2 regions of the Roseovarius roseus genome follow, and region 2 is predicted to be linked to the other one. Evidence: riboswitches for the same ligand, from Rfam matches in the RefSeq annotation. Region 2 holds a riboswitch; the other holds the start of a gene.
The links. A riboswitch is a leader RNA that binds a small molecule or an ion and turns the genes downstream of it on or off. The one in region 2 is predicted to bind cobalamin.

Region 1 (7,287 bases), on a different contig from region 2:
ATCCCCGCAAGGATCAGCGTCAGCGCCCCGCCGCGCGGCCCCGCCAGAGTCATCACCAGAATCACGCCGCCAAGCGCCCCCGCCAGCGCGGCGAGCGGCAGGCCCAGCGTATAAGCCGCGGCGAGCCCCGTCTGGATCGCCAGCACAGCGCCCAGAGCCGCCGAGCTGGAGACGCCGATCAGTCCCGGCTCGGCCAGCGGATTGCGCAGATAGCCCTGCATCGCCGCCCCGCTGAGGCCAAGGCTGCCCCCTATCATGACCGCCAGAATCGCGCGCGGCAGGCGGATCTGACGCATCACGGTCGCGATCGGCCCGTCCCCGCCCTGCCACAGCGCGGCAAGGCTGTCGCCGATGCCCAGTTCGGCAGGCCCCACCAGAAGTGAGGCGGCGAAAAGCATCGCGAGCGTCAACGCCAGCGGGATCATCACACGGCTCATCCACCAGCCTCGAAGGTGCGGCGCGCACGGGCCATATCGCCGATGGCGCGCAGCACATAGGGCGTGCCGCAGACCCAGTCCTGATCCGTCAGTGCCGCCCGTCCCGCCTGCCCGCGCAGATCGCCGACCACGGGATGGTCCATCACCTCCTCGGCGCGGCTGCCGCCGGGATAGCGCCGCGCGGTGATGACCAGATCCGGGTCGATCAGCGCCAGCACCTCAAGCGGCAGCTTGCCCCAGTCATAGCCTGCCTCGGCGGGCGCATTGCGCAGGCCGGCTGCCGTCAGGATATCGGTCGCCAGTGATTTCGCGCCGGAGGTATAGCCATTGGCATAGTAAAGCGCCGCGCGCGGCATCGCGCCTTTGTCTGGCGCGGCACTCCGCAGCGCCGCCAGATCGGTATCAAAGCGGGCGACCATTTCCTGAGCGGCGGCCTCACGGCCCAATGCCGCGCCCATTTCCAGGATCCGGGCGCGCACGTCATCCAGCGAGTGAACGATATCGAACTGGACCACCTCGATGCCGAGGCGGCGCAGCATGGCGATGGTGTCGCGCGAGGTATAGGTGCCTGCGACGACCAGATCGGGCTGCATCACATGCACCTCTTCGGCCCGGCCCGCATTGATCGCATATTGCCCGGCCTCTTCCGCCATGGGCGAGACGCGCGGGTCCAGCGCGATCCGGCTGACCGAGATCAGCTGATCCTCGCCCGCGAGCAGCATGGCCAGCTGATCCGTGCAAAGATTGATGGAAACGACACGCTGTGGCGGCTGGTTTGCTGCCTGCGCCTGCGCGGGCTGCGCCGCGCAAAAGAACACCGCACCCGCCAGGCAGGCGGATGCGAGAAGGCGTCTTATGCGCTCAGAAACTGGCACGAAGCCCGACATAGGCCGCGCGGCCCGGCTGATTGAACCCGCCCGCCGTCTCGTAATCCTCATCGGTGAGGTTCTCGATCCGCAGATAAAGCTGTGCAGTGTCGGTGACATCATAGCTGATCCCGGCGCCGACAAGGGTGTAGTCATCCACCTTGGTATTGGCTGGATCAAGGGGCACGATATCGGCGACATGGCGCAGATCGACATAGCCCGACAGGCGGTCGGTGAAATCGCTGCTGAGGCCCATGACGATGTCATGTTTAGGCGTACGCGTCAGCCGCGCCCCATCGGTTTCGGCATCGACATAGGTATAGGCACCGAAGGCCGTGACGCGCGAGGTCAGCGCATATTCACCCGACAGCTCCAGACCCTTGGACGTGGTCGTGCCCGGGATCTGAACGTAGCAGCCGTTGCCACCATTGTTGCAGGCCGTATTCGTGAACTGGTAATCGATCAAATCCTCGACATCCGTGTAGAACAGCGTCGCCTTGACAAAGCCAGCGGTGCCGAAGGTCTTTTCAACGCCCATCTCGTAGCTGGTGCTTTCCTCGGGCTGCAGGGTGGGCAGGCCGTAGAAACCAAAGCGCTCGTATAGGGACGGCGCGCGGTAGCCGGTGCCGATCAGGCCACGAAACGTCACATCCTCGCTGGCGCGCCAGGCGGCTGCCACGCGCCCCGTGACCTTGCCCCCGAAATTCGAATTGTCATCATAGCGCAAAGCCGCCGAAAGATCGATATCGGCGCTCGGGCTGAGGAGCAGTTCGGCATTGATCGCCGTCGTTTCGTCCGATCCGCTGGTTGCCGGGTTCGCGAAGGGCGATACGCCGGGGGTGCTGCTGAAGGTCTCTTCGGTCCATTCGGCGCCCAAGTTGAGGGTCGCCGCGTCACTGAGCCGCGCGGAGGCCAGATAATCCAGCGTATTCCGGTCGCCCTTGAAGTTAATGGTGAACTGGCTGAGCGGATCGTCACGCTCCATCTCGAAATAGCTGTAGCTCAGCGTGTGAGTGACGGACCCGGTCTCAAGCGTGGCGAAGATGCGTGCGCCTTGCTCGGTAAAGAGGTTGCTGCCCGTCGCGTCATTCGAGAAGGCGCTGCGGTCGATCTCGACCTCGCCGTCGCGGTAGTGCAAGGCACCGCCGAAGGTCAGGGTGTCGGTGGCGGCATATTCGCCGGTCAGATCGATCGTGGTCTGCTCGAACGCGTCATCCTCGGTGTTGAAGCTCTGCGCCGAGATGCCGTCCGTCTGGATGCGGCCATAGCTGAGCGCGACAAAACCCTTGTCCGACCGGTAGCCGGTGCTGAGCGTCCCGGAATAGGTGCCAAAGCTGCCGCCCTCGACCTGGGCCTCACCGGAAAACCCGAGGGACTCGGGGCGGTAGGTGGTCACGTCAATGATGCCGGCAATCGCCTCGGAGCCGTAGAGCGCCGATTGCGCGCCCTTAAGCACCTCGACGCGGGAAATGCCCGAGGATGTCAGGCCGCCGAAGTTGAACTGATTTTGCGTGTTCGAGGGGTCTGTTACATCCAGCCCGTTGATGCGCACGCCCACATAGCGCGACGGCAGGCCGCGGATCTGGATTGAGCCATTAGCGCCCAGACCGCCATTCGAGGTGGAGCTGACGCCCGGCAGGCGCGTCAGCCGGTCAATGACCGAGCTGTCATTGCCGCCGGCCTCAACGCCTTCCACCACTTCGACAGTGGCACCGGTGCGGCCCAGCTCGACCGGGGTCAGGCTGCTGGACAGGACGAGCGTGCCCAGATCATAGGTCTGCTGGGCCTGCGCCGCCGTGGCTAGTGCGCCGGTCAGGATGGTGGATGTAAGAAGAATGTTTTTCATATCGGGGTCTCCGGACGCGCCCCACGCGGGGACGCTGCAGTGCTTGGATATGCATGCGGAGAAGCGGTAATGTGTGCTTCCGCAGGCGGCGAGAATGCCACCACAACGGAAGGATCCGTTGCCCATGACGCGCCCCGCGTCCGGACAGGGTGAACACTCCGGCAGGTCTCCTGACTTGCGGGTCAACGCTGGGCCGGGTCTTCCCACCGCAAGGCACGGCAGTGACGTTGTTCCGGCTTCGCTCACCGCCTACAGTTGCGGGGGCAGTCGCGGATTCGGCGCAAGGCACCTGACCGCGTTCCCTATTATCCGGGGGCTGTTAACGCCCGGACCGAAGTAGGATCTGCCTAGCGCAGAGACCCCCTTTGGAAAAGGGGGAAAAACGAAAAATATTCAAATTGGAAATGATGCGGTGCCCGCCAACCGCGACACCAGGATCACCCGCGCGCGATAGGCCATTGTAATATAGTGGAATTATGGTGGGTGGTGAGGGGCTCGAACCCCCGACATTTTCGGTGTAAACGAAACGCTCTACCAACTGAGCTAACCACCCGCGCCGCCGGATTAGCGCCATCTGGCGGCTCGCGCAAGACCCATGCAGCAGCAATCTGTCCCGCGGCTGTCATCGCGGGGCCGTAGCGCCGCGAAATCGGTGACTCATCAAAGCTTTGGCGGGTCGATGCGCCGCTCGGTGCCCTGCGACAGATGATAGACGCAGCCCTGCACGTTGTCCTGCGCGCCCATCGCCTCGGGCGGCAGCCCGGTGGCAAGGCCGCGCAGCACCTGCCCCCAAAGACCGTGCGCCACCACGATGCTGGGGCCACGCAGATCCTCGGCAAAGCTGCGCACACGGGCAATCAGCGCCTCCAGTCCCTCGCCGCCCGGAGCCTTGGCATAGGTTGCGAGGTCATTGGCCCCCTGCGCAAGGTCCGCCTTGCTCTGCCCCTCCCAGGCGCCGGTGTCGATCTCGGCAAGGCGCGGGTCGATGACGGGCGTGTGGGCGGGCATGGCCAGCGCGGCGGTTTCACGCGCCCGGCCCAGCGGCGAGACATAGATGCCGCCCGCCCCTCCGGCGACGCGCGCTGCAATATCGGTGATCAGCCCGGCCTGCTGCAGCGCCTGCGCACGCCCCAGCGCCGTCAGCGGCGAATCCAGTCGCCCCTGGATGCGGCCCGCCAGATTCCACTCGGTCTGGCCGTGGCGGAGAAACCAAATCTCGGGCCATGTCACTTGAACCATATTCAGAACCATCCCGAAATCATCCGCTTGCAGGCACGTCTTAATCCACCCTGCAGGCGGCGCCAATCCCGCACACCGCCAAGCGCCGCAGAATCTTTCGCTTGGCCGGGCGCGGGCACGCGGCTAGCATCAACGTGATGCTTTCAAGGAGATCATGCCATGTGCCGTCTGTTCATCGGGGCCGACCCGACATTATGGGAAAGCGCGACACGCTCGTTCCGCATGGAGGGCATGGTCACCAGTGTCCGGCTGGAGCAAATGTTCTGGTCCGTACTGGAGGATATCGCGCAGCGGCAGGATCTGAACGTGCCGCAACTGCTGCACCAGCTTTACAACGAATCAATCGATGAGGGGCATGATCTGGGGAATTTCACCTCGTTCCTGCGCGTCTGCTGCATGCGCTTTATCGACCTGCAGTTGAACGGCCTGATCGCCAGCGACAGTTCCGTCGATTTCGAGGCCCTGCCCGTCGAAGAGATCCTGAGCGAAGAACGCAAACGCAACGTTGCAGCGGGCCAGCGCCGCGCGACGAATTCGAAACAGCACTGACGCCAGCGCACTCGAGCGGCAGACAAGCAAAAGCCCGGCACGTTGAGAACGTACCGGGCTTGCGCGGTTTCAGAATTTAGAGGTTGCCCTTGCCCATCTCATCCGCGATGTGGTCCGCCTGCCGGATCGCCAGCGCCACGATGGTCAGCGTCGGGTTCTCTGCCGCACCGGTCGTGAATTGCGAGCCGTCCGAGACGAAAAGGTTGGCGATATCGTGGCTCTGCCCCCAGCGGTTTACGACGCCATCCTCGGCCTTCTCCGACATGCGGTTGGTCCCGAGGTTATGCGTCGAGGGGTAAGGCGGCGTCGGCGCCCATCGCATCATAGATGGCCTGACCCCTCTCATAGGCATGGTTGCGCATCGCCACGTCATTGGCATGATCCGAGTAATGCACATTCGGCACCGGCTGGCCGAACTGGTCGGTCACGTCGGTATTGAGCGTCACGCGGTTCGTCTCCTGCGGCATGTCCTCGCCCACGATCCACATGCCCGCCATGTTCTCGTACTGATCGAGCGCGGAGGTGAACTCGCGGCCCCATGCGCCGGGATCGAGGAAGGCGGCCATGAAGGGAATGCCGAGGGCCAGCGTTTCCAGCTCATACCCGCCGACAAACCCGCGGCCGGGATCGTGCCGCGCCTCGTCCTGAACGATGCCCGCCATGGTCGTGCCGCGCCACATCTTCACCGGCTTGTCGAAGATGCCATAGACCGAGCCGGTGAGGTGACGCATGTAGTTGCGCCCCACCTGCCCCGAGCTGTTGGCGAGGCCATCGGGGAACATTGCGCTGGCCGAGTTGAGCAAAAGGCGCGGGCTTTCGATGGAATTGCCGGCCACGCAGACGATGCGTGCCTTTTGCATCTGTTCATTGCCATCCGCATCAATATAGACAACGCCGGTGACCTTGCCGCTGTCATCATGCTCGATCCGTAGCGCGTGGGCCTTCTCGCGCACCTCCAGATTGCCGGTCGCCTCGCCTGCCGGGATGTCTGTATAGGCCGAGGACCACTTGGCGCCCCATTTGCAGCCCTGAAAGCAGAACCCCGTCTGCTGGCAGGCCAGGCGGTCTTCGGTCGGGGCCGAGTTGATCGCCATGCGGCCGGTGCTGACCTCCTTGTAGCCCAGCTTTTGCGCGCCGGCCTCGAAGACCTTGTAATTGTTGTTGCCCGGCAGACCCGCATTGCCATTGGTGCGGGTCACGTTCAGCTTTTTCTCGGCCTTGTCGTAATAGGGCGCCATCTCGGCCCCGTCGATCGGCCAGTCCAGAAGGTTCGCGCCCTCGACCGCGCCGTAATGCGTCCGGGCCTTCCACTCGTGATCCTGAAAGCGCAGGGACGCGCCCGCCCAGTGGGTGGTCGTGCCGCCCACGGCCTTGACGATCCAGGCGGGCAGACCCGAGAAATCATTGGCCACGCGCCAGTCGCCCGAGGTCGTGCGTCCGTCGAGCCAGGCCAGTTGGCCGAAGCTGTCCCATTCGTCGTTGATGTAATCCTCGGGCAGATACCGCCCGCCTCGAGAGCGACGACGCTGACGCCCTTCTGGGCCAGCTCGTTTGCCAGAACCCCGCCCCCGGCGCCGGTTCCGATGATGACGACAACGCTGTCGTCGGTGAGGTCAAATGGTGCCGTCATGGTGCCAACCCTTCCTTAGATCCAAGCGATGTCATCGAAGCCGCGATTGATATAGCCGCCCTGGCTATAGCTCTCGCCCTCGTAACCGAAGATCGGCCAGACTGCTTTTTGATTATAAAGCCCGGTCACAAGCCCGCCGCGCACCTTCTGGAAAAACGCGGTATCCTCCATGCTGGTCAGGATCGCGACGCGGTCCTTTTCCCATCCGGTCTTGAGGTAGCTGTCAAAGCCCGCGCTGCGCGCCGCCTCGTCCAGAGCGGCAATCCCGGCCTCGGTCTCGTCCACGGCCTCGGGCACGTCGTATCCCTTGACGGCGATGACGTAGAATTCATCCGCGAGTTGATCATGCGGGTAGATGTCCCGCGCCATCTGCACCAGCGTCGCCATCGTCTCGGGCTTGAGCGCGTCCATCGTCGACGCCCAGGCGCCGTTGCTGCCAGCGATGGAGCCCGGCCCGACGACGATCGCGGCCCCCGCTGCAACCCCGCGCGACAAAAGCTGTCGCCGGGTCAATTTCCTCAATTCCAGTGTCATGTCGTTCCTCCCTAGAACTTTGCCTTACTGATATCTTCCGTGCTTCTGCATCACCTCGATCTCGTAGCCGTCCGGGTCCTTGACGAAAAAGAACCGCGCCAAGAGCGCCCCCTCGCGCTCGAAATCGACCAATTTGCGCGGTGCCCAACCCGCCTCCTCAAAACGGGCATGCTCGGGATCCAGATC
Region 2 (7,287 bases):
CAAGCGTGCCGCGCAGCCCATGGGCCTGCGCCACCTCCTCCGCCGTCGGCGCGTGGCTGTGGCCGCAGCCGCACTCGGCGCCGTGGGTGTGCACGGGGCGGCGCCGCAGCAGCAGCTTGCGCATGCCACGCAGGATCAGCCAAAGACCGATCAGCCCGATCGCGGCGGCCGAGACGGTGGCCATCGCCCCTTCGGCAAGACCGGTCAATTGCGCGCGGGTGTAGCCCAGCAGCAGCATCCCGCCATAGACCAGCGCGATGGCCGTGCCCGCCTGCCCCAAGGATGACGCCATGGCGATCAGCGACAGGCGCACCGCAGGCACGCGGGCCGCCATGCCATAACCGCCAATCAGCAGCTTGCCATGGCCGGGCCCCGCCGCATGGACAAAGCCATAGGCAAATGACAGCCCCATCAGCCACGCGAAAGCGCCCGCATCACCGCTACGCAGGGCGCGCAAGGCCCCCGCCAGCCCGTTCTGGAACTCGCGCTGCCACGAAGAGGACCACCGCGCGACGGAGGCATCCATGCCCGTCCACAAAGCCGCGCCAAGTGCCGCGCCGATCAGCACGAGGATCAGGAGGGTGCGGCGCATGTCACGATGAACCTGTCTGCAAAAAGAACGCCGATATCACCCAGATCGACCTCGACATAGGGATCCTCGCCGATATCCACCGAGGCAAGCTTGTCGCCGTATTCCTCATAGGCCTTGTCCGTGTCGGCGTCCTGCCGCGTCACGGCGCAGCCCTCGGCCCCTTCGATCGTGGGCAGCGCAGGCACGTCATAGGCCACGAAAAAGCTGGGATCGTAAAGCTGCGCCATCACATTGCCCTCGCCCAAGTCGAGCGGCGCGCTCAGCGGGCGCACATGTGTCGTGACGATCCGGCCGTTTTCAAAATAGGCTCGGTGCCGCACGGGGCCCTTCAATGTGACCGCCGCGCCATCGCGCATCAGCGTCACATCCCCCGGAAACCCTGCGGCCCAATCCACGTCGTTGCCAGCAAACGCCTCCAACTGAGCGGGCTCTGGCGTGCCGTCGCCATCGGCATCGAGGCCCTTATCCTCGATCATCACGAGCGAATAGAACTCATCATAGGACCAGCCAATACGCAGCGCCGCCAGCCGCCCCTGATCGTCAAAGATCAGCGACAAGGCCCCGTCGATGAAGACATGCGGATGCGCCTCGCCGCGCCCCGAAGGCATGGCAAGCGCCGCGATCAGCGCCAGCGCGCCGATCGTGCGGGGGGCGGTCCACCCGCCCCCTGTTCGGATCGCGCCTAACCTGCGCATGCCGCCAGCCGTCGGGCCACGTCGCGGATCAGCTCTGGATAAAACTGCGGGCCCGGCTCCAGATCGGCGCCCAGCGGGTCAATCACGCCTTTGCGCAGACTGACGCCTTCGGTCACCGTGTCCACGAAGGCCGGATTGAACGCCGGCTCGGACAAAACGCAGGTGACGTTCATGTCCTCGATGACACCGCGCACTTCCTCGATCCGTGCGGGGCCGGGATCGGAGGCATCGCTTGCGGCGATGGCGCCGACGGCGTGCAGGTCGAACCGATGCTCGAAGTAGTGGTAAGCATCATGAAAGACGACGATGCGCGCATCCGCCACCGGCGCTAGCAGCGTTTCGACCTCAGCGGCAGCCGCATCGATCTCTGCGCGCCCCTCGGCGGCATTGGCGGCATAGACCTCGGCATTTTCCGGGTCCAGCTGCGACAGCTTGCCTGCGATCACGCCCAGCCATGCCTTGCCGTTCTCTGGGTCCAGCCAAGCATGCGGGTCATCCCCCGAATGATCGTGCCCGGCATGGCCTTCATCGCTTTCATGGGTGTCATCGGCCTCATGCTCATGGTCGTGGCCGTTCTCATCGGCCTCATCCACATGCTCGCTATGGTCCTCATGCCCGTCATGTGCTTCGCCTTCTTCGGCAAAGCTTGCGCCGCTGCGGAAGGCCAGAACGAAGGTCTCAGGCGCGTGAAGCAGCTCGGTGACGTCCGCGTTCGGCGCAACGGTGTGGATCGTGCGGTCCAGCCATGGCGTCAGCTCCGGCCCGATCCAGAAGATGGCATCCGCGCCCGACAGCGCCTCCGCCTCAGAGGGGCGCATGGCGTATCCATGGGGCGACGCGCCGGGCTGCACGATCTGCTGGGGCGTGCCCAGCCCGTCCATGACACGGGCGGCCAGCGATGCGACAGGCGCGATATCCGTCACCACGTTTGGCACCTCGGCTGCCGCGATGCTGGCCGAAACCGATAGCGCCGCTGTGCCCAGAAGAAGGGATTTGTATCTTTGCGTGGACATCCTGACCTCATGTGATTATGTAACACTTCGCAGTGAGGTACATGATATAGTATAACATATCAACCTTCTTTGTGCCCAAAGCCAGGACTCCGCGCCATGACGATAGACCCTTTTGAAACGCACGACCATGACGGCTGCATCAAGGCCGGCATGCGCGCCGCCGAGCGGCAATGTTCCGCGCAAGGTCTGCAGTTCACGCCCGTCCGTAGGCGCGTGCTCGAGATTCTGCTGGGCGAGCACAAGGCGCTCGGGGCTTATGACATTCTGGAGGTGTTGCGGGCCGAGGGTCTGGGCGCGCAGCCGCCCGTCGCCTACCGTGCGCTTGATTTTCTGGTCAGTCACGGGCTGGCCCACCGGATCGAGCGGCTGAACGCCTTTACCGCCTGCACCCATTCCGATCAAAGCCACGCCCCCGTTTTCCTGATCTGCCGCGCCTGCCAGCGCGTTGTCGAGGTGGACACCGATCCCGAGGCGGGCGAATTGGCGCGCGCAGCGGGTGATGCGGGGTTCCAGATCGAGCGCACGGTGCGCGAGGCCGTCGGGCTCTGCCCCCGGTGCCGTGAGAGCGCCCCGGCAGGCGCCACCGCATGACCCAGCCCTTGATCGAAGCCAAGGGGCTCAGCGTGCGGTATGGCCGGAACACCGTGCTGCAGAACGTCGATTTCGCCATGGCCCCCGGCGAGATCGTGACCATCGTCGGCCCCAACGGATCGGGCAAGTCTACGCTCTTACGCGCCCTCTTGGGCGGGGTGCGCCCCAGCGCGGGGCGCATCACGCGTCGCCCGGACCTTCGGCTGGGATATGTGCCGCAGCGGCTGGTGCTGGATGCGGCGCTGCCGATCACCGTCTCGCGCTTTCTCAGCCTTCCGCGCCGCGTCAGCCGCGAGGCCGCCCGCGATGCGCTGGAGCGCGCGGGCGTGCCCGATATCGGTGGGCACCCCATGGCAGGCCTGTCAGGCGGGCAGTTTCAGCGCGTCCTGCTGGCGCGCGCCCTGCTGCGGAACCCCCAGCTTTTGATGCTAGACGAGGGGACCGCGGGCCTCGACCAGCCCGGCGCCGCCGCGTTCTACCGCCGGATCGAAGATGTGCGCCGCGAGACGGGCTGCGCCGTGTTGATGGTCAGCCATGATCTGCATGTCGTGATGAGCGCGTCCGACCGCGTGATCTGCCTCAACGGGCATGTCTGCTGCGAAGGCACGCCCGAAGTCGTGGCCGAGGCGCCCGTCTACCGGGCCCTTTTCGGCGAAGGCACGCAAGGGGCGCTGGCGCTCTACCGGCACCATCACGACCATGTCCATGGCGAGGAATGCGCGCATGATCATGGCGCACCGCACGCAAAGGTAGGTGACTGATGCTCGATGACTTCATGACCCGCGCGGCGCTGGCCGGGATCGGCACATCACTGGCCGCGGCGCCCCTCGGGTGTTTTGTCGTCTGGCGGCGCATGGCCTATTTCGGGGATGCGACCGCCCATGCGGCCATTCTGGGCGTCGCCCTGTCGCTGGCACTGTCCCTGCCGATCTTTGCCGGTGCGCTGGTGGTCGCGCTGGCGATGGCGACACTGGTCACGGCCCTTTCGGGGCGCGGGCGCGGCGTGGACACGGTGCTGGGCGTGCTGGCCCATTCGGCGCTGGCATTCGGCCTCGTGGGCGTGTCCTTTCTGCAAGGGGTGCGCATCGACGTGATGTCATTTCTCTTTGGCGATATCCTTTCGGTCTCGCGCGGCGATCTGGGGGTGATCTGGGGCGGCGCGGCGCTGGTTCTGGCACTGGTCAGCTGGCGCTGGTCGGCGCTCCTGACCGCGACGCTGGACCCGGATCTGGCCCGCGCTGACGGGATCGACCCCAAGCACGAGGAACTGATCCTGACCCTCGCCCTGGCCATCGTGGTGGCTGTGGCGATCAAGGTGGTGGGCGCGCTGCTGATCACTGCCCTGCTGATCATCCCTGCGGCCACCGCACGCCCATTCGCCCGCACACCCGAGGCGATGGCCGTCATCGCCGCCGGGTTGGGCGTGGCAGCGGCATGGGCCGGGCTTAGGGCATCCTACACGCTGGACACGCCCACCGGGCCGACCATCGTCTGTGCCGCCGCGATCCTATTCGCCGCCTCCAGCCTCTATGCCGCGATCAAGGACCGCTGGCACGCGCGGTAGCGCGCTGCCTAGTGCAAACGCGCCGCGCGGCCACGCCGGACGCGGGGCGCGGTATAAACCGTGGCCTCCGTAAGAAAGCCGACAAACGCCCGTGCCGCCGGGCTGCGCGCCTCGTCCGGAGCGGCCTTCAGCGCGGCGCGCGCCGCCTCCGGCGTGGCGGCCCCCGGCAGGGCAAAGGCCCATTCCAGAAAGCCCAGCCGCGCCACCGCATCCGCATCCGCGCCCACGGCGTCGCTACGCTCCAGACCATGCAGGATCTGTACTACACCCATGTCTTATCCACTCCTTGGCCGCACCCCGGGCCACTTGGGGCGCAGGATGGCGTGCGAGGCTGACATGCGAGGAACGAGGCCCGGCAGCAGCGTCCACACCGCCCCACGCGGTTTGACGTCACTCCCAAGGCTGGTTTCCGGACTTCGGGGGCCAGGCCGCGATTGGCCCATGATCCGGCGCCCTTCCCGGGCGTTCACGCCCAGTGGTCTTGCACCGTCTCGCCCACCCTTACCGTTGCGGGGGCAGTGCCGGATTTGCACCGGCTTCCCAATTCTCCGCGCGGTTGCGCAGCACCTTGGAAGTTTCACTGTGGCGGATTCGATACCGCCGCACAACGCCTGATGACAGGCCAGACGCCAAAAGAGATTTGGGGCCTCCGGCGGGGATATTTCTGGCAAGAAGAAGCCGGGACGCGCTAGAAGGGCACGTCATCCGGGCTGGTGACGAACCGGGCGACGACTTTCTTTGTGCCCGCCTTCTCGAACGCGATCTCCAGCTTGTCGCCCTCGAGGCCGATGATCTCGCCATAGCCGAATTTCTGGTGGAACACCCGCTCGCCCACCGTGTGGGACGAGGCGGCGGCCATGTCGATCACCGGCGAGGTCGATTCGCGCGGCTGCGCCGTGGGGCGCTGGCCCGCCCGCGCTTGCATCCGCTTCCAGCCGGGGGAATTGTAGACATTCGCCTCGGCCACCTTGGCGTCGATGCTGTTCTGCACGCCGCCCATCGACCCTGCCATGCCCGCCGCGCCGTAGCCGCCACCGTAGAGGCCGGGCGGGGTCAGGACATCGACATGATCCTCGGGCAGCTCATCGATGAAACGCGAGGGCAAGGACGATTGCCACTGACCAAAGACGCGTCGGTTACCCGCAAAGGAAATCGTGCAGATCTCCTCGGCTCGGGTGATGCCCACATAGGCAAGGCGGCGCTCTTCCTCGACGCCCTTGAGACCGCTTTCGTCCATCGAGCGCTGCGAGGGGAAAAGGCCATCCTCCCAGCCGGGCAGGAAGACGGCGGGAAATTCCAGGCCTTTAGCGGCGTGTAGGGTCATGATGCTGACCTTCTGGCCCTCATTCTCGCTCTCATTGTCCATGATGAGGCTGACATGTTCGAGAAAGCCGGTGAGGTTCTCGAAATTCTCCAGCGCCTTGACCAGTTCCTTGAGGTTCTCGAGCCGACCCGGCGCCTCGGGCGTCTTGTCGTTCTGCCACATCTCGGTATAGCCGGATTCGTCCAGGATGATCTCGGCAAGCTCAATATGGCTGATCGCGGCATCCCCGGCCATGCGGCCCCAGCGGGTGAGCCCATCCAGCAGCAGCGACAGCTCGCGCGCGCCCTTGCCGGTCAGGCCTTTCTCCGCGACCAGAATGCGCGCACCCTCGATCAGCGGCACGCCGTTCTCGCGCGCGGTCACCTGCATCTTCTGCTGCGCCTTGTCGCCGAGGCCGCGCTTGGGCGTGTTCACGATCCGCTCGAAGGCCAGATCGTCCGAAGGCGAGGTCACGCAGCGGAAATAGGCCATCGCGTCGCGGATCTCCATCCGCTCGTAAAAGCGCGGGCCACCGATGACGCGGTAGGGCAGGCCGATAGTCAGAAAGCGGTCCTCAAAAGCGCGCATCTGATGCGAAGCGCGAACGAGGATGGCCATATCGTCAAGACCATAAGGGCGCTGGCCGCGGGTGCCGCGCTGCATCGCCTCGATCTCCTCGCCGATCCAGCGCGCCTCTTCCTCGCCGTCCCAATGGCCGATGAGGCGGACTTTCTCGCCCTCCTGTTCTTGCGTCCAAAGCTCCTTGCCAAGCCGCCCCTGATTGCCCGCGATCACGCCCGAGGCGGCAGCCAGGATATGCGGCGTCGAGCGGTAATTCTGCTCGAGCCGGACCACATGCGCGCCGGGAAAATCCTTTTCGAACCGTAGGATATTACCCACCTCTGCGCCGCGCCAGCCATAGATCGACTGGTCGTCATCGCCGACGCAGCAGATATTCTTGTGACCGCCGGCCAATAGGCGCAGCCATAGATATTGAGCGACGTTCGTATCCTGATACTCGTCCACGAGGATATATTTGAACCAGCGTTGATACTGCTGGAGGATGTCGTCATGCGTCTGGAAGATCGTGACGACGTGCAAGAGCAGATCGCCGAAATCCACGGCGTTCAACTCGATCAGGCGGCGCTGGTATTGCTTGTAGAGCGTGACGGCCTTGCCATTATAGGCGCCCGCCTCGGCGGCGGGCACGCGGTCCGGCGTCCAGGCGCGGTTTTTCCAGTTGTCGATGACACCGGCCAATTGGCGGGCGGGCCAGCGTTTATCGTCGATGCCGGCGGCCTGCACCAACTGCTTGAGCAGACGCAGCTGGTCGTCCGTGTCGAGAATGGTGAAGTTCGACTTCAGCGTGACGTCGCGCGCCGGGGCTTCGATCACGTCAGCCAGATTTCCACCGCCCTCTACGCCGATCAGCTCGGCATGGCGGCGCAGCAGTTTGACGCAGATCGAGTGAAACGTGCCCAGCCACGGCATCCCCTCGATGGATTGGCCCAGGAGTGCGCCGACGCGGG

Region 1: it holds a riboswitch for cobalamin, as region 2 does, so the genes downstream of both, ACEWPL_RS03405 (TonB-dependent receptor plug domain-containing protein) here and ACEWPL_RS09620 (hypothetical protein) in region 2, are expected to answer to the same signal.

Annotation. Positions count from the first base shown of each region.
Region 1 is NZ_JBHFPE020000001.1:676,141-683,427, forward strand. Features, by position in the region: gene ACEWPL_RS03395 (FecCD family ABC transporter permease) at 1-437, opposite strand, end outside; gene ACEWPL_RS03400 (ABC transporter substrate-binding protein) at 434-1,375, opposite strand; gene ACEWPL_RS03405 (TonB-dependent receptor plug domain-containing protein) at 1,299-3,149, opposite strand; cobalamin riboswitch at 3,293-3,500, opposite strand; tRNA gene ACEWPL_RS03410 (tRNA-Val) at 3,627-3,702, opposite strand; gene ACEWPL_RS03415 (histidine phosphatase family protein) at 3,810-4,400, opposite strand; gene ACEWPL_RS03420 (ribbon-helix-helix domain-containing protein) at 4,548-4,937, shown strand; partial or broken gene ACEWPL_RS03425 (GMC family oxidoreductase) at 5,014-6,567, opposite strand; gene ACEWPL_RS03430 (Twin-arginine translocation pathway signal) at 6,583-7,101, opposite strand; gene ACEWPL_RS03435 (VOC family protein) at 7,126-7,287, opposite strand, start outside.
Region 2 is NZ_JBHFPE020000004.1:274,150-281,436, reverse strand. Features, by position in the region: gene ACEWPL_RS09650 (nickel/cobalt transporter) at 1-592, opposite strand, end outside; gene ACEWPL_RS09645 (DUF1007 family protein) at 574-1,287, opposite strand; gene ACEWPL_RS09640 (zinc ABC transporter substrate-binding protein) at 1,275-2,300, opposite strand; gene ACEWPL_RS09635 (Fur family transcriptional regulator) at 2,397-2,891, shown strand; gene ACEWPL_RS09630 (metal ABC transporter ATP-binding protein) at 2,888-3,652, shown strand; gene ACEWPL_RS09625 (metal ABC transporter permease) at 3,652-4,455, shown strand; gene ACEWPL_RS09620 (hypothetical protein) at 4,464-4,727, opposite strand; cobalamin riboswitch at 4,839-5,041, opposite strand; gene ACEWPL_RS09615 (ATP-dependent helicase) at 5,144-7,287, opposite strand, start outside.